One region of the Alicyclobacillus acidocaldarius subsp. acidocaldarius Tc-4-1 genome, then DNA from elsewhere that is predicted to be linked to it. Evidence: riboswitches for the same ligand, from Rfam matches in the RefSeq annotation. Region 1 holds a riboswitch; each other region holds the start of a gene.
The links. A riboswitch is a leader RNA that binds a small molecule or an ion and turns the genes downstream of it on or off. The one in region 1 is predicted to bind cyclic di-AMP.
Positions count from the first base shown of each region.

Region 2: another riboswitch for cyclic di-AMP. It lies ahead of TC41_RS06055 (cell wall hydrolase); the one in region 1 lies ahead of TC41_RS03245 (MFS transporter).
Region 3: another riboswitch for cyclic di-AMP. It lies ahead of TC41_RS04985 (C40 family peptidase); the one in region 1 lies ahead of TC41_RS03245 (MFS transporter).

Region 1 covers NC_017167.1:705,478-711,213, forward strand. Annotated here, with positions in the region: gene TC41_RS03230 (acyltransferase) at 1-732, shown strand, start outside; gene TC41_RS03235 (AMP-binding protein) at 781-2,310, shown strand; gene TC41_RS03240 (peptidyl-prolyl cis-trans isomerase) at 2,352-3,302, shown strand; cyclic di-AMP (ydaO/yuaA leader) riboswitch at 3,431-3,563, shown strand; gene TC41_RS03245 (MFS transporter) at 3,720-5,114, shown strand; gene TC41_RS03250 (DUF378 domain-containing protein) at 5,196-5,405, opposite strand; gene lysA (diaminopimelate decarboxylase) at 5,599-5,736, shown strand, end outside.
Region 2 covers NC_017167.1:1,294,177-1,299,912, forward strand. Annotated here, with positions in the region: gene sucC (ADP-forming succinate--CoA ligase subunit beta) at 1-463, shown strand, start outside; gene sucD (succinate--CoA ligase subunit alpha) at 479-1,378, shown strand; gene dprA (DNA-processing protein DprA) at 1,508-2,608, shown strand; gene TC41_RS06050 (L,D-transpeptidase) at 2,680-3,582, shown strand; cyclic di-AMP (ydaO/yuaA leader) riboswitch at 3,661-3,802, shown strand; gene TC41_RS06055 (cell wall hydrolase) at 3,808-4,593, shown strand; gene TC41_RS06060 (MYG1 family protein) at 4,679-5,581, opposite strand.
Region 3 covers NC_017167.1:1,080,286-1,086,021, reverse strand. Annotated here, with positions in the region: gene TC41_RS05010 (general stress protein) at 1-596, opposite strand, end outside; tRNA gene TC41_RS05005 (tRNA-Ser) at 815-904, opposite strand; tRNA gene TC41_RS05000 (tRNA-Gly) at 943-1,017, opposite strand; gene TC41_RS04995 (YfmQ family protein) at 1,207-1,653, shown strand; gene TC41_RS04990 (hypothetical protein) at 1,747-2,577, shown strand; cyclic di-AMP (ydaO/yuaA leader) riboswitch at 2,859-3,003, shown strand; gene TC41_RS04985 (C40 family peptidase) at 3,003-3,545, shown strand; gene TC41_RS04980 (3D domain-containing protein) at 3,745-4,182, shown strand; gene TC41_RS04975 (DUF86 domain-containing protein) at 4,179-4,610, opposite strand; gene TC41_RS04970 (NUDIX domain-containing protein) at 4,615-5,091, opposite strand; gene TC41_RS04965 (divergent PAP2 family protein) at 5,093-5,575, opposite strand; gene TC41_RS04960 (M42 family metallopeptidase) at 5,642-5,736, opposite strand, start outside.

The DNA.
Region 1 (5,736 bases):
TGGCTCAAGCGCTCGGAGAGGCATCATCGGGCGATTGTCGCGGCCGCCTTTTTCGTCGAGATTGGCATCATGATCTGGAATCAGGCCTCGCTGCAGTTCGTGAACGTATATCAGTTGCCTGAGTGGCTCCGCATCCTCGTGCGATATCGGGATCGCGACATCTTCACGTACGAGTTCTGGTTCATCGCAGGGGCGTTATTCGCCATCTATTATCCGCGCGTCAAGGCGTGGGCCATGTCGCACGCGCGTACGCTTTTCTGGACGTGGCTTGGCATGTGGTGCCTTCTCTTTGGCGTCTATTTTCTCAACCGGGATGTGTTCCACCTGACGGGAGGACAGATTGTCGACACGCTGCAGCCGGTCATGGTGCCCTACAGCTTGGCCGTGGCGCTCTTGCTCTGGCGGACAGGGCTGGAGTGGCAGGCGCAGCGCGCCAAGGGGCGCATGCCACGCGCGAGCCGAGTCATCCGCTTTTTTGGCAGCGTGAGCTTCGGCATCTTTCTCATTCACCCTATCGCGCTTCGCTTCGTGGAGCTCTTGGCGGACCAGGTTCACGCCTCCCTTGCCGTACAGTACGCGATGCTGCCCGTCTGGATTGCGCTGACCTACGTGAGCTCCGGCGTCGCCGCGTACCTCATTGGAAGGATTCCGTTCGTCGGATACATCGTCGGCGAAAAGACAGGTCTGCCAAAGTCCCCGGCGCGCAAAGCTGCGTCTAGTGCGGCGGGATGACACGCCCTGGATACGCGGATTCCAAATCATGAAATCGAGGTGTTTCTCATGTCGTCTCTGCAAAACACGTTGTCGCGCGCGCTCGCCGATCCTTCGCGATCCGTCCTCTGGGACGGCCGCTGGTATACGTGCGGCGAGCTCCGCGCACACGTTCAGGAGCTTCGGGCCAAGCTATCCGCCATTGGCGTGCACCCCGGGCATCGCGTGATGGTGGCGCTGCCGAACTCGTATGCATTTGTCGTCGGTTATCTCGCGTGCCTGGAACACGGTGCCATTTGCGTGCCGGCCAACAGCGAGATGCCAGCAGGCGAACTCGAACGAGCGCTTGCGCGATATCGGGCAGATTACGGCATCGTTTCGCCCGCAGCTGGTGAACGATGGAGCGAGGTGCTTCACAAGCATCGCTTCAACCGCGGGCTTTCCTTTGAGATGGATGCCGCTCAAGGCCAGGTGGTTCAAATCTGGCAACGTTCCTCCGCATCTGAACCCGAGGCGCGACAAGGCACCTCGGAACAAGAGCCAGCCGTGCTCATGTTCACTTCTGGCACCACGGGTGAGCCCAAAGGCGTGCTCTTGACGCACGGACACCTGTGGGCCGCCGTGCAGAACGTCATTCGAAGCCACGCGCTCACGGCTTCGGATGTGGCTTACTGCATCCTGCCGCTCTTCCACATCAACGGCCAGGTGATCGTCCTCTTGTCGACACTCGTGTCCGGCGGGCGGATCGTCATGCGCGATAAATTCCACGCCTCCTTGTTCTGGGACGATATTGGCCACCACGGCGTGACCTGGGTCTCGTGCGTCCCGACGATTTTATCGATTGTCGCCAAACGGCCGGCGCCAAAAGAGGCGCTCGGCACGCTTCGCTTTCTGCGATCCGCCTCCGCGCCGCTCACGCCGGCGGTGGCCGCGCGAATTGAAGCGGCGTTTGGGGTTCCGGTCATCGAGGCGTACGGGATGACCGAGGCGGCGGGGCAGATCTGCACCAACCCGCTGCCGCCTGGCGTGCGCAAGCCGGGATCGGTCGGGAAGCCCGTGGGGATGTCGCTCCTCATTGTGGACGCAGAGCGCAAGCCCGTCGCCCCGTATGAGCTCGGCGAAATTGCCATCCGCGGAGACAATGTCATCCATCACTATGTGGGCATGGAGCCGGCGCCGGATTACGGTTATGGCCCGGGATGGATTTACACGGGCGATCTCGGCTACATGGATGAGGATGGCTACGTGTACATCACTGGACGCGCGAAGGAGATGATCAACCGGGCGGGCGAGAAGATCTCGCCGCGGGAAATTGAGGACGTGCTGAACGCGCACGAGGCGGTGGCGCGGTCCGCCGTGGTGGGACTTCCGGATCCGCTTTACGGGGAACGGGCCGTCGCGTGGGTGGTCCCGGAGGAGCCAGACGGCGTCGATGCGGACGCGCTGCGCGCCGAGCTGGAGTCGTTCTGTGCGGCGCACCTTGCCAAGCCGAAGCGGCCGTCCCAGATCGTCATCGCGCGATCCCTGCCGGTGAACGCGACGGGAAAAGTGCAGAAGCACGTGTTGCGCAATTTGGAGCCGCGTGATAGGCTTGCTTGAACTGGGATGTATAGCCCAGGGTGCGGAAAGACTGAAGGAGGATGGAATTGAAGAAGGAACGGTGGATTTCCGGCATCGTCGGCGCAGCCGCGGGCGCGCTGATCGTGGGTGGTGTCTGGTTTGGCACGTACGCGGCGCATGGGGGCGGCTCGGTGGTGGCGATGGTCGGCAAGACGCCCATCACGAGGCAGGAGCTCGCGCAGCAGTCGGAGGCTTACGCCGGATCGGCGATGCTGGAGGAGCTCATTGCCAATGCCTTGATTGAGCAGGCGGCAGCCAGGGAACATGTCACGGCGACGAATGCGGAAATCAATCAGCAACTGACCGCCATCGAGATGCAGAACGGCATTACGTCTGACGCGCAGCTGAATGCGCTCCTGGCGCAGAACCACATGACGAAGGCGCAATTTCTGAGCCAGATTCGCGACAACATTCTCGCGACCAAGCTCGCCGAGGCGCAGGTCCACGTGACGGACAAGCAGATTGCGTCGTACTACAAGCAGAACCAGTCGATGTTCACGGTTCCGGAGACGCGCAAGATTGCCATCATCGAGGTGAAGACGAAGGCGGATGCGGAGAAGGCTCTTGTAGAAATCCGGTCTGGGACGCCCTTTGCGTCCGTGGCGAAATCCATGTCGACCGACGCGGCCACGCGCGCGAAGGGTGGGGTGATCGGAACCTTCACGATGAATGAGCTGAAGGCGGATCAACCCTCCATTGCCTCTGCGGCCTTCGCGCTTAAGGCCGGCGGAGTGAGCGAGCCGCTCAAGGTGCAGGGCGGGTACGACATCGTGCAGTGCCAGGCCATTACGCCGGAACACGTAGAGCCGCTGTCGGCCGTTCGGTCGCAGATCATCCAGGCCATCAAGCAGCAAAATGCCGAAAGCGAGACGAAACTCGTGGCACAGCTCGCGAAGTCGGCGGACATTCGCATTCTCGATCCGTCTTATGACGCGGTGCTCACGGCCATCAAGAATCCGACATCGACCTGACGCATGGCACCGCGCTGGATGGCCTCGCGGTGGCCGCCCGGGGCGGACGTCCAAGAATTTCTCTTCTCCTTGCGTTCCTCTCAAATTTCGTGTATCGTAACGTGTACATCGCATATCGTATCGCGATACAAGCGGCAGCGCTGAATTCCTCCTTCGGAGGAAACGGGGGACCCAACTCTCGGGGTGAAACGACTTTGGTCGTGGGGCGCCTTTCCGCCCTAACCCGTCAGCTAACCTCGTAAGCGCACGGAAAGGGGTCGATGCCATGTATCGCCGCTTTCTTCTCCTCGCTTTTCCCACCGGTGAGCCTCGTTGGTGTACCTCATCTGCGGATCCCCCTCGTGCGATATCGCGGCTTTGTGTCCGCTTTTACGCAGGCGGCGCAGTCGAGATCGCCATACCTTGAGGGGGGAAACCATGGAACTGCAAGCGACAAGGCCGGCCAATCCGGTCGAAGATGCGAAGTGGAGTCCATTTCACCTGAAGCTCACTATCTATTCGTCGGGCGGGCCTTTTCTTGACGGGTACATTCTGAGCATCGTCGCCGTGGCGCTCACGCAGTTGACGCCTGAATTGCATCTCGACGCCATGTGGAGCGGCCTGATTGGGGCATCGGCACTCATGGGCATCTTCATCGGCGGACTGCTTGGGTACGTGACGGATCGATTTGGACGCCAGCTCATGTACACTATCGATTTCGTGTTGCTCATCGTGGCCTCGGTTTTGCAGTTCTTTGTGCACAGCGCCTGGGAACTCTTTGCCTTGCGCGTCGTGCTCGGCATCGCGGTCGGGGCGGATTATCCCATCGCAACGTCGCTTTTGACCGAGTTCGCGCCGCGCAAACACCGCGGCATGATGCTCGGTGTGACGGTCATCGCGTGGTACGTGGGCGCCACGGTCGCGTATCTAGTGGGACAGTGGCTTCTGCCCATCGGGCCGGACGCATGGCGGTACATGTTGGCGTCGAGCGCGGTGCCGGGCATCGTGCTCGTGATCTTGCGGCTCGGAACCCCGGAGTCTCCACGTTGGTTGCTGCAGCACGGTCGGGCGCGCGAAGCGCTGAAGGTGCTTCGCGACATTTACGGGCCGGGAGCCAGCCTGAGGCACATCGCGGTGCCAGATGAAAAGCGAACGCGCACCAGTTACCTGACGCTCTTCAATCGCGCGTATTGGAAGCGCACGCTGTACGTCAGTGGCTTCTTCACGGCCGCGGTCGCGCCGCTCTTCGCGATGTTGACGTTCGGCCCGACGCTGCTTGACGACTACCACGTGCTCAGCGGATCGTCCGGGTACGGTTCGGCGCTCATCAGCGTGCTGTTCATCGTGGGTTGCGTGCCTGCGCTCTGGCTTTTGAACCGGCTGGGGCGCCGGGCAACGATGATTGTCTCGTTTGCCGTCATGACCGTCGGCATGTTGCTCCTTGGGCTGTTTCCGAAGGGGCCGCTCTGGGTCATCGGCGTCGGCTTTCTGCTGTACGCGCTGTTTTCCGGCGGGCCGAACATCATGGAATGGCTCGCCCCAAACGAGTTGTTTCCCACCGAAGTGCGCGGGACTGCGGTTGGCGTGACAACGTGCATCAGCAGGCTGGGAGCCGTGGCCGGCACGTATCTCTTGCCGTGGGCTTTGGCTCGTTATGGCGTGGGTCCGACCATGCTGGTGGGGGCGCTCGTGACCTTCGGCGGATTCTTGATCAGCCTCTTCCTGGCGCCGGAGACGCGCGGCCTCACCCTGAACGCGGCGAGCGTCGGAGAGGACGCTGAGATGGAGCGGACGTCGTCGTTGTCCGAACGCCGCTTGCGCGTCGGCCGCTAAGCACTTGGGGATGAACGGAGAAGCCCTGGCTCCTCGTCGGGTTGCCAGGGCTTTGCCTTGTTGTGCGCTTCACAACAGGTGTTATGTCCGCACGGCTTGACTTTTCACGAGCACAGCCACCAGTTGCCAAAGGGCGCCGAGCCCGACAAGCGCGTACACGAACTGCGAGAGCCACGTGGCGCCGAAGATGGCGCCCACGAGGTTGTAGTTGGCAAATCCGATCAGGCCCCAGTTGATGCCCCCAATGACGACGAGCGCCCAGGCAATCCAGTCCACGGGGTTCCAGCGCACGGTCTCACCTCCAAACCGAATCTGTCGCTAGGGTGTTCTAGCTTTGACCCCGCTATGCAATGGGCTTGACGCAATTTGCCGTTGCCCAGTGAGGCGCTGCACGTATATACTTGTGTCTGAATCTTTATTCAGGTCTTGGCACAGGTCGGGGCGCCGCGCGTCGTGAAAGAGAGAGACGATAGGAGTGGACGGAGTGAAATCAGAGCACCTGTTAGACGTGAGGCCGAAGGTGGACGCGCATTTTCCGCGAGACGAAAAGGGCCATCTTCTCATCGGCGGCGTGAGCGCGGTGGATCTCGTGGAACGGTTCGGCACGCCGCTCATCGCGTAC
Region 2 (5,736 bases), 590 kb from region 1:
GCGCGACGAAGACGAAGAAGACCCCAAAGAAATCGAGGCGTCGAAGTACGGGCTGAGCTACATCGCGTTGGATGGCAACATTGGATGCATGGTGAATGGTGCGGGCCTGGCCATGGCCACGATGGACACCATCAAGTATTACGGTGGAGAGCCTGCCAACTTCTTGGACGTCGGCGGAGGCGCGAGCGAAGAGAAGGTGACGGCCGCGTTCAAAATCATCCTTTCGGATCCCAAAGTGAAGGGCATTCTCGTCAACATCTTTGGCGGCATCATGAAATGCGACGTGATCGCAAACGGCGTGGTCGCTGCGGCGAAACAGGTGGGCCTGGACAAGCCGCTCGTGGTGCGCCTCGAGGGCACGAACGTCGAAGCAGGAAAGAAAATCTTGAACGAATCCGGTCTGAAGTTGGTGGCGGCTGATTCGCTCGCGGATGCTGCCCAAAAGATCGTGGCGCTGGTCTGAGGAGGGACACTCGCGATGAGCATTCTGGTGAACAAGGAAACGCGCGTCATTACCCAGGGCATCACGGGATCTGCCGGACTGTTTCACACGCAGCAGGCGCTTGCCTATGGCACGAAGGTCGTGGGTGGCACCTCGCCAGGGAAGGGCGGCACGAAGGTCGAGGGGTTGCCCGTCTTCAACACGGTCGAGGAGGCCGTCCGCGAGACGGGTGCAAATGCGTCGGTCATTTACGTTCCGCCGGCATTCGCCGCGGACGCCATCATGGAGGCCGTGGCGGCCGGGCTCGAACTGGTTGTGTGCATCACGGAAGGTATTCCAATTCTTGACATGGTCAAGGTTAAGCGGTACATGGAGGGTAAGAAGACGCGGCTCATCGGTCCAAACTGCCCGGGCGTGATCACGCCGAACGAGTGCAAGATCGGGATCATGCCTGGATACATTCACACGCCTGGGAAGATCGGCGTCGTGTCCCGTTCCGGAACGCTGACCTACGAAGCAGTGTACCAGTTGACACAGCTGGGACTCGGCCAGTCGACAGCTGTCGGGATCGGCGGCGACCCGGTGAATGGGACGAACTTTGTCGACGTGCTGAAGATGTTCAACGAGGACCCGGATACTGAAGCCGTGATTATGATCGGCGAGATCGGCGGATCCGCAGAGGAAGAAGCGGCGGAGTGGATTAAGAACAACATGACGAAGCCCGTCGTCGGATTTATCGCGGGTGCGACGGCCCCTCCGGGACGGCGAATGGGACATGCGGGCGCGATTGTGTCGGGTGGTTCCGGAACGGCACAGTCCAAGATCGAGAAGATGAAGGCGTGCGGCATCCGCGTGGCCCCCACGCCGTCCGAGATGGGCTCGACGCTGTATCAGGTGCTAGAGGAGCGCGGCTTGCTCGAGCGCTGCAAGGCGTGAAGGCGTTTCGTTTGTTCCAGCCCAAAGAGTTCGCTTGGTTTCGCCAAGCGAACTCTTTTTTCGCTTACGTCATGGACGATTTGAATCAGCGCGACTTACGATGACTAAAACGGGCTGGAGGGATCGTAGGTGGGCGACGACGAACTCGCCTTGGTGTGGTCCTTGTGTCCAGGGCTCGCGCCAAGCACGTTGCGGCGCTTGGTGCGGGCATTCGGCGGAATTCGCGCGTTTCACGAGGCGCCGGTCGCGGACTGGGTTGCTTGTGGAGGTCTGGACGCAGCGCAGGCAAGTCGGCTGGACGCCTGGCGCCGCGCAGAACCGTCGGCTTATCGGATCAAGTCCCAATTCGAACACCGCGGCATCTGGGTACTCGTGCACGGGGCGGACGATTATCCGCGCCGTTTGTCGGACCTTCCGGACCCACCACTGGTATTGTTCGTTCGAGGGAGAAAGGAATGTCTCTCTCCTGAGCGAGTGGTCTTCGGAATGGTCGGGACCCGGCGGATGACCAGTTACGGCATGGAAGCGGCGCGGTGGATTGCAGGTGAGATTGCGCGGCGGGGTGCGGTGGTCGTGTCGGGACTTGCCATGGGCATCGACGCTACTGCGCACGCCGCGGCACTCGAGGTGGGAGGCGACACCGTCAGCGTGTTGGGATGCGGGATCGACCGCTGCTATCCGCCGTCGAACCGGCGACTCTACCATCAAATCGCGTCGACCGGTACCCTCGTCAGCGAATATCCGCCCGGTACCCCCGTCCGCAAACACCACTTTCCTGAGCGCAACCGATTGATTGCGGCGTTGAGTCAAGCGGTCATCGTCGTCCAGGCCGGTGACCGAAGCGGTGCGCTCATCACGGCCCAGTGCGCGCTCGATCTGGGGCGCGACGTCTATGCCGTTCCTGGCCCCATCACGTCGCGGGCCAGTCGGGGTGTCAACCGTCTGCTTTTCGACGGGGCCATCCCGCTCGTGGATCCCCATGATCTGTTTCCGGAGCAGACGGACGTCGAGAACGGAGGAGCCCAGAAGGTTCCTGCGCACCTCGAGCCCTGCTATCAGGCGCTCGCACGGCATCAGCCCATTCGCGCGGGTGAGCTCGCCTCCGTCGCCCATCTCGACCTCGGGTATGTCTTCGGCGCGCTTCTCGAGATGGAACTCGCTTCGATGGTCACGCGCCACCCAGATGGAACGTATCACATTCGGCCGAACCGAGCGCCGTCCGGCTCATAAGCCAATCCATGGAATACTGTTCGTGCGTCCCGTCGTCCATCCTACATGAGGAAGGTGGGAGGACGATGAGCATGAAGGGGCGTCGCAGTGTATTCGTGGCCTTGGCTCGCATCTTCGCGGTGAGCGCATCGGCCCTCCTGAGCATGTGGGCGAACGAACCCCATTGCGCGGGCGCCACACCCCACTTGATGAATGATGCTCAGCCTGGGATGCGGAGTTTCACCGGCCCTCCGACGTCTTTGGTCTGGACAGTGGGCGATCGCGGTGAACCGATTTGGAGCTTGCACGTTGTCCTTAGTGAACTCGGCTATCTCCCGTGCAGGTATCACGCGATCCTACCGACCGATCGCCTCTATCCTCAGGACTGGGGGCGCGTTCCAATCGGCTATTGGACGTGGAATTCGCCCAATGTCCCCATCGAACTTGAACGGACGTGGAATCCGGAGCAGTACACGGAGATCACGAAGGGCGCGGTGATGCAATTCGAGGCCGATCACGGCCTTCGTGTGGATGGGTACACCGGACCTCGCGTTCGTCGGACACTCGAACTCGCATGGGCCTTAGGTCTCACGGCAACCCATCCGTATCGGATGGTGTTAGTCGACCAATCGCTCCCTGAGCGGCTTCGCGTATGGGAAGATGGACGTGGCGTCGTCTTTGAAACGCCGTGCAGTACCGGCCTGCCGGCCACCCCGACTCAACCCGGGATTCACGCCATCTTTCTGCGAAACCGAGAACAGACGATGCAAGGGATCGGCCCAAGCGGGCGGCCTTACCGAGTGGAGCATGTGCCGTACGTGAGCTTCTTCTATGGAGAACAGGCCATCCACGGCTTCCCGCGTCAGACGTACGGCAAGCCACAGAGCGCCGGCTGCGTGGAGCTTCCGATTCGAGCGGCCAAGCGCGTCTGGGAACTCACGGGATATGGCACACTGGTCGCGATTTCGCCGAACACGATGCGTGGAACCGAGTAGATCCATCGGTTAGAAGCACCTCAGATGTCAACAAGTTTGGGTTTTCTCCGGTCGTACAGGCTGATATGATGGTCGCCGTCCAAGACTTTGCCGAATCGCTCAAGGGCGCGTACGGGGGACTGAAGGCCTTTGGCCTTGGGGTGAATCGCGCCGAGGGGCGCGAAGGGGACTCGTTACCCGAACCCGACAACTAACCTCGGAGGCGTAAACGAGAGGATGGATGACATGCCGTTTCGAACTTGGATCGCAGGGTGTGCCATGGTCGCGACCGCGGCACTCAGTGTGTCGAACGCTTCTGCGGAGACCGTCACCGTAGAGCCAGGGCAGTCGCTGTGGACGATTGCGCATTCGCACGGCCTGCCTGTGCAGCTTGTGGAGGACGCAAATCCGGACGTCAACCCGCAGAATCTGCCGATCGGCAGTTCCGTAAAGGTTCCCGAAGTCGAAAACGTCACGGTCAAACGAGGAGACACGCTGTTTCTCCTTGGGAAGCGATTTGGCGTTTCGACCAGCGAAATGTTAGCCGCCAATCCCGCCGTGAATCCCTTGAATCTCCAGGTTGGATCCACGGTCCGTGTGCCTGTCGGCCCATCTCGATCTTCGCACGTCCCACAGGCCCATGTTGCCGCATCCACCCCCGCGACAAGCAGCGAACTCTACTGGTTGGAGCACGTCATTCACGCGGAAGCCGGAGGAGAGCCACTTCAGGCGCAGATCGCTGTCGGCGACGTCATCATGCATCGAATTCAAGCGGGTGGATACGGGAACACGGTGCAGCAGGTCGTTTTTCAAGTGAGCGACGGTCACTATCAGTTTGAAAGTGTCGCGAACGGTTATATCTATTCGCAACCCGACGCGCAGAATGTCCAGGCTGCACTCGACGCCCTGAACGGTGACGATGTCGTCCCAGGGGCGCTTGTGTTCTACAATCCTTCCGAGACGCCTTCTGGAAGCTGGGTTTGGAGTCAGCCTGTGGTTAGCAAGATTGGTCACCTCGTCTTTGCGAAGTGAGCAGCGGCACACGTTGCCCAAAAGAGCCAGGTTCGGTTCAGCACCGAACTCTGGCTCTCCATTTTCTTCGGATTGCATCGCGGCCTCAGGGATTCGATGGTTCGGCCGCCAACGCTTCTTCCGCCATCTGCAGGATGCCGTCCAGCGTCTCTGCGCCCGCGATGAATCGCGCGGGGTGGCAAAACACCGCATCTTCGACGCCGCAAATGGATACAAGCTCCTCGCCTTCTTTGCCCGCCCATTCGTGCGGCAAAGGCTTGCGAGCTTCGAATGTCCCGGGACCTTTGGGCACAACCTGAAGGCGATATTGGCCGGTCTTATCCGGAAAGGCGACATAGAGCACTTCGCCAGCGGGGTCCATTTCGAGCAGAGTTTCTGTCCAGGGGCAACAGGTTGGCAAGACCAAAAGCGCAGGCTCCTTGCGAGCCGCATAAGCCGCTTTCACAATCTCCGTCGCCTGAATTCGGCTGATCTCGTGGTTCGCGTAGTTCATGAGAATCTGCGTAGCAAAGTCTAAAGCTCGCTCGAAGGCTCGGTTTTCGTCCTCCTGCGAATTCCACGGCGGATTGAAGGAGCTCACGAGCTCCGAGATTCCCTTGATTCGCATGTCCCGCTCTAGGTCGATTCCGTTGTCGATCGCGTCGATAGCCTGAAAGAGTTTGTCGTCGATGTTGCTGGATATCAGCGCTCGATCCTCTTCCCGCTCCACACCAAGGGATTCCAGAAATCGGTCACCAAAATCGCGCCAGATGAGGCCGGCGGAAGCGTAGGGAATGCCGTTCGGGCGATGTACCTTTTGGACGCTGTGGTGATCGTAAGGGCCACCGCCGACGTCGACGACGAGATCGCATTGCGCCAGCACCGATTTATTTCGGGTGCGGACGATGCGGGCGTCTGGATAAATCGCTTTGAGTATCGCGACGGCGAATACTTCATCGGCATGGAACTTTCCATGGTGCGTACCTATTTTCATAAGGATATGAACCACCTTGCCAACGGATGGACGGCGCGATCCGCCTTTGCCTTCACGTTACCATTCACGAAGTGCACAGCACAACTGGAACTTTCGCTCCATCTGTCCAGGACGAAACGGCGCGCGCACGCAAGCTGCGCAAAGTGAGGGACGGCGCGTCCACCGTTTGC
Region 3 (5,736 bases), 370 kb from region 1:
GCAGGCTTTTCCGTTGACGGAGCCGAACGCCCGTCTTCCGGAACACTGCTGTTGTCAAACATCTCAATTTGCGTGCAATTCGTTTGTTGAAGCGCGTAGTAAGCCTTGGCCACGAGGTCAGACGGTCCGCTGACCATCACCAGGTACTCGCCCTCTTTGATAGAGCGCTCGAATTGGACCGCTTTTTCGTGCTTCAGGCCCCAGCCGACGAGCAATCCAGCCAGCCCGCCAAACAAGGCTCCTTCCACCGCCGAGGTTAAGGCGTACGCGATGGGTCCGAAAAGGAGCAATGGCCCCGTCACCGGCGCGAAAAACACGGTGAAGCCCAGGAGCAAGCCGAGCATACCGCCCCACAAGGCGCCAAATTTGCTGCCTTCCTTGGCCACGCCGCGGATGGTCGTGAAGCCAAGCGGGCGATCTTCGATCGAGAAATTCTTCCCGACTAATGAAATATGCACCGCCGGGATCTGCCTTTCTAGTAACATTTCGACCGCCTTTTCCGCGTCGACATAGGTCTTGTATGTCGCAGCGACATGATCGGTATGGCGATCGTGCAATCCTTGCGACGATAACGCTTGATTTTCGGTTGGTTCCATTGGGACACTCCTCTATCGCCTGCGCAGACTCGGACAGCCCCAGTGTATCAGGGCCCAAACGCAGGAGCAAATCCGGGGACTTCCACTGTTCCATCGAGCCTCGCAGAGGGCAATAGGCAGAAGGGGGGCAGAAGAAAGAGGCATAACTGCGAGTGAACATAACTGCGAGTGAACCAAAAATGGCGAGGGCTCAAAACGCTCGCCATTTTTGAGTTTGTTGGCGGAGAGGGTGGGATTCGAACCCACGGTGCCCTTGCGGACACGGCGGTTTTCAAGACCGCTGACTTCAACCACTCGCCCACCTCTCCACATGACAACGAAGGAGAGGCCAAACCTCCCCTCCAAATGGAGCGGAAGACGGGATTCGAACCCGCGACCCTCGCCTTGGCAAGGCGATGCTCTACCCCTGAGCTACTTCCGCATATGTCCACGTCTGAACGCAGCTATACTTTACATCGACGTTGAGACGCGTGTCAACTCCTCCAAGGGCTCTACAACTCCACAAAACGTCACAAAGGTAGCGCCGGTCCCGGAAATTTCGATACAAATGGCCGCGCCCCGAGCGCTATAATATCGTCAAGGCGAGTTCATCAACAAGGGGAGATCCGGGTTGCCAGCCATTCCGCAGTGGGTTGTATATGCTGCCGCCGTCGCGTTCCCCATTCTGGCTTTTGCACTGACACCGCCAAGCATATGGGTCAACCGACTCGTTTCGTCGCTGTCCATCCATCCAACGTTTGATGTCTCCCGTGTGACATCGGTCAACGTGTACGGAACGGAACTACGTGGACGTGATCGCGACCGGTTTCTTCACGCATTTAACCAGGCAGATTTCCTGTTTGAGCGGGGGATGATCCCCGAACTCAACTACAATCCGATTTTTATCCGCGTCAAAGAGGGTAAGCGGATGTATGAGTTCACCGCGTACCTCTACGGGGACGGCATGGTCCAAATGGTCCGGCACAAGCGGAAAAAGAACGTTCCCTACCGCGTGTCATCTCAGCAGTTGGAGATGGTGCTCCAATCCTGCATCCGGGATCCCTGGTGGGTGAGCTGAGGCACGAGCCAAGCTTCAAGCGGATTTCAAGCATGGTGTGTTACGTTACAACCGTACCGCGCTTATTCCAGTTTCGGTACGGAGGTGGCAACGATGCCAATGTTCCTGCACCGGAAGGCCCTTGTTGGTTCTGCCGCTGTGCTGTCGACCCTCGCCGCGGGCGGCGGTGTGGTCTTTGCAGCGGTTGACCGCGGTCACGAATCTGTGCGCGCAGCCAGCGAGCAATCGGGATCGCCGGTGCGCGCGGATCGTCAAATCTTCCGCACGCTGAGGCAAGACCTTGTGAGCGAAGCGGCACAGGAACTCCATCTCACCCCAACCGCTCTTCGCCAGGACTGGCGAGAAGGCAAGACGATGGAACAGCTCGCCGCGCAAGCGGGTATCTCTACGTCCACGCTTATCTCGAATCTCGAAAGCAAGGCCCAGTCAGACATTCAAGCCGACGTTGCGAACGGAACCCTCACGAGCGCACAAGCTTCGAAAATCGAATCGAAGGTCGATCTCGCCATTCAAGCGTGGGTGAACGGAAAGTGGCCGGCTGGATGGGACAAGGTGCGTCCGCGCGGAGCCGGCGTGTGGCGCCGAGAGTTGATTGCGACTGCCGCGCAGGACTTGCACCTGTCGACCTCGTCGCTCATCGCCGATTTGCGTAAGGGGCAAACCCTCGCCGAGATAGCTGCGGCACAGGGCGTCTCCACGTCAACGCTCATCTCCGACCTCGAGAATGCGGCGCAAGCCGACATCCAAAAAGCCGTTTCCAATGGAAAGATCACCGCGAGCGAGGCACAGGCGATATTGGGGCGGATCGACACGTGGATCACGGACTGGGTCAACGGCACGCTCCCCCATCCTTCAGGCGCCCATCTGCCAGGCGGGCAACCGACATCGTCGACAACCGGTTCCAATACGGCTTCCAACGCGTGAAGCGCAGTTCCTCCATGGCCCCGACGTCGAGTCGGGGCCTTTGCTTTGGCCCCCGTATGATGTCCCGATGTCCCTTCGCGTCAGTCGCTTGATGATGTTCCGCGGAGTTCCGTGAAGTTCCCAACCTCCAAGATCACCCTTTGACTTTCCACAAGGAACCGTATCGAAGAAACCAATTTACCTGTGGCTCTTCCTTTTAAGGCATTCATCCTCCGCCTGATCCATGATTCTCGTAATGAATGAGCTTGCGCTTCCTGTTACGCTTTCAGTGCACCACTCACACCAAGATTACGCCGAATCCTGCGAAACGCAGGTACGGGGGACAAGCGGGCTTGATGCCCAGGGGTGAATTGCGCCTCGTGCGCATAGGGGGACTCTTCCACCCGAACCCGTCAACTAACCTCGGAGGCTACAGGAGGAGAAGCATGCTGCCGAAACGAACGTCCCTTGGAGCGATTGCCGCGACGGCCGCCACTCTTGCAACGCTGACCATGGGCGGCTGCACTGCCCTCGCGCAAACTTCGTTGCCCCCTGGGGTTCATCTCGATCCGTCCATTCGACCTCTCGCTTCAGAAAACGCGTCTTACCAACAGAAAACGCAGGCGGTCCTGGAGGTGGCCGAAAGCAAGATCGGCACGCCCTACATCTGGGGGCACAACGAAGACCGCGGTCAGTACGGATTCGACTGCTCGAACTTTGTGGAGTACGTCTATCACCACGCTCTCGGGTATCGCTTTACGACGTCGTCACGCCTTCAATACCTCGAAGTAGGCTGGCGCGTCCCGTACAGCGACCTGAAGCCTGGCGACCTGCTCATCTTCGACGACGGCGGGCATGTCGGGATTTACGCAGGCAACGGAGAAATGATCCAGTGCGGCGGCGGGCTAGGACGCGTCGGCTTCCTCAGCGTGCGGCCGGGATCGTACTGGTATCGGCACCTGTCGGCTGTTCGACAAATGTACACCTGAACCCTACAGTCGCCCGGCCGCGATGACCATTCGCTTCGGCCGGGCCCATCCATTCTATAGCCCCCTTGCGTTGCATAATTTGCCCTTCTATGCACATCTTACAACCATGAACCGATCCCGATGCATAGGTATGTGCCTCACACTCGTCTGTGCAGCCGCTTGTTGGTGCTCGAGCGCCGCGCCGGCGCGCGGAACGACGGTGGCGAAGCAGGCGCACGCGACCGCCCACGCGCAGTCGGTGTCGTGGCGATCCGAGCCGGAGGCCATCACGGTGTTCGGCCGCAGCTACGACATTCGCCGGTGTCGGAAGCTCACCGACACGTTTGTCGTCACGGCCTACAACCTGGATCGCTTCTCCACCGGAAAGGACCCTGGCGATCCCGGCTTCGGGGTGACGAGCACCGGGCGGCCCGCCGTGATCGGACGGACCGTTGCCGTCGATCCGGCGGTGATCCCCTACGGCAGCCTGCTCTACATCGAGGGCGTGGGCTGGCGAATCGCGGAAGACACGGGAGGTGCCATTCGAGGCCATCACATCGACGTGCTCATGCCGTCGCGGAAACATGCCTTGCAGTTTGGGGTGAAGCGCAACTGCCGGGTGACCGTGTACATCCCGGACGATCTCGACGACGTCTAGTGGTTGCGCAAAAACGCGCGAATCTGGTCCATGAAGGGAGCGAACAGATCCGCGTAGCGCGAGACGGCCTCGCGCACGTCCTTCGGCGTGATGCGGGCGTGATCGCGAAGCAGGCGAGATCGGAAGTCGATCACGCCGGTGAAGACATCGAACCACCGAGCGTCGAGGACCTCTTCCTCGACGAGGACTTTGACGATATCGGCGTAGCCGCCGGGATCGCGCATCACAAGCGCGTCGATGATGAGCGAGGCGATGTCGGTGACGTACTCGACGCTCGTCCACAGCGCGCGCTCGGCGGCGAGCTGCCACGTGAGATCTTCTTCCCACGCGTCCTCCCGCTCGGCCAAATCCTCCAACCACGCGGCCCGAGCGCTGAGGGCTTCGAGCCACGCCTCAATTTGCCGCTTATGATCCTTTGTCAGAAACACCGTCTCACCTCACTTGAAAACGCGAGGCAACCTCCGAAAAAAGCCTCGCGAATACGTCATCCTGAACAAACGGGCTGCGATCGGTGCACGGGAACCCTTGTAGACCCAAAATCCAAGGCACGAGGCGCACCGCCGTGGTCTCCGACGTCGCGGGCCGAGCCTTCACGTCGTGCACGTCGGCGAGATACACCCATTTGCTCGCCTCGGAGCCGTCGCGCAGGACAATGGTATACTGGGCAACCCAGTCGAGGTTCTCGAGCAGAGCGCCCGCCTCTTCAAACGCTTCGCGCCGCGCTGCGGCGTCCGGCGTCTCACCCGGCTCCACCTTGCCCCCGGGAAGCTCCCAGCCCCGCGCGTGATGGCGAACCCACACGCAGCCGTCGAACAGCCTCGCAAACACGAGCACCGAGTGCGGCGCGGGATCGCGCAGGGCGGGATCGAAGGTCAGATGCTTGGCTGGCGCAAACCCCTCGCCCTCCACGTTACCACCACCTGCCAAACACAATACCGATAACGAGGCCAATCAGGCCGCCCACGACGATCTCGGCCGGTTCGTGCCCGAGGATCTCCTTGAGGCGTTCGCCTTCGGCCTGCCCTGCGACGGCGGACTCCGACCGCTGGGAGAATTCCATCGCGATGCGGTTCAAAAGGACGGCGTGCTCGCCGGCGTGACGCCGAATGCCGCCGGCATCGTACATGACAATGGCGGCGAAGACCACGGCGACGGCGAAAATGGGTGACCCCGGGCCGACGACAAACCATAGCGCGCTGGCAAGGGCCACCACGCCCGCCGAGTGGGAACTCGGCATGCCCCCCGCCCCAAAGGCGCGGCTCCAATCCCAGGCTCGCGTTGTCACATAATGGATGGGGACCTTCAGAATTTGGGTCACCACGATGGCGCAGATGGCAGCCATCAGCGCGGTATTTCCCCACAAGCCCTGCAGAAAATGCAGAAGATCGGGCATTCCGGGGCCTCCTCGAGAAGCGAGGCGCCGAGTCACCGGCGCCTCGCGGACTGTCCATTCTTCACTTTACCACGCCTGAATTTCGGTGACCATATCCCTGTCCAGCGCCTTGACCATGGCCGTGACGAGCTGAATCGCCTGCAGATAGTCGTCCTCGTGCA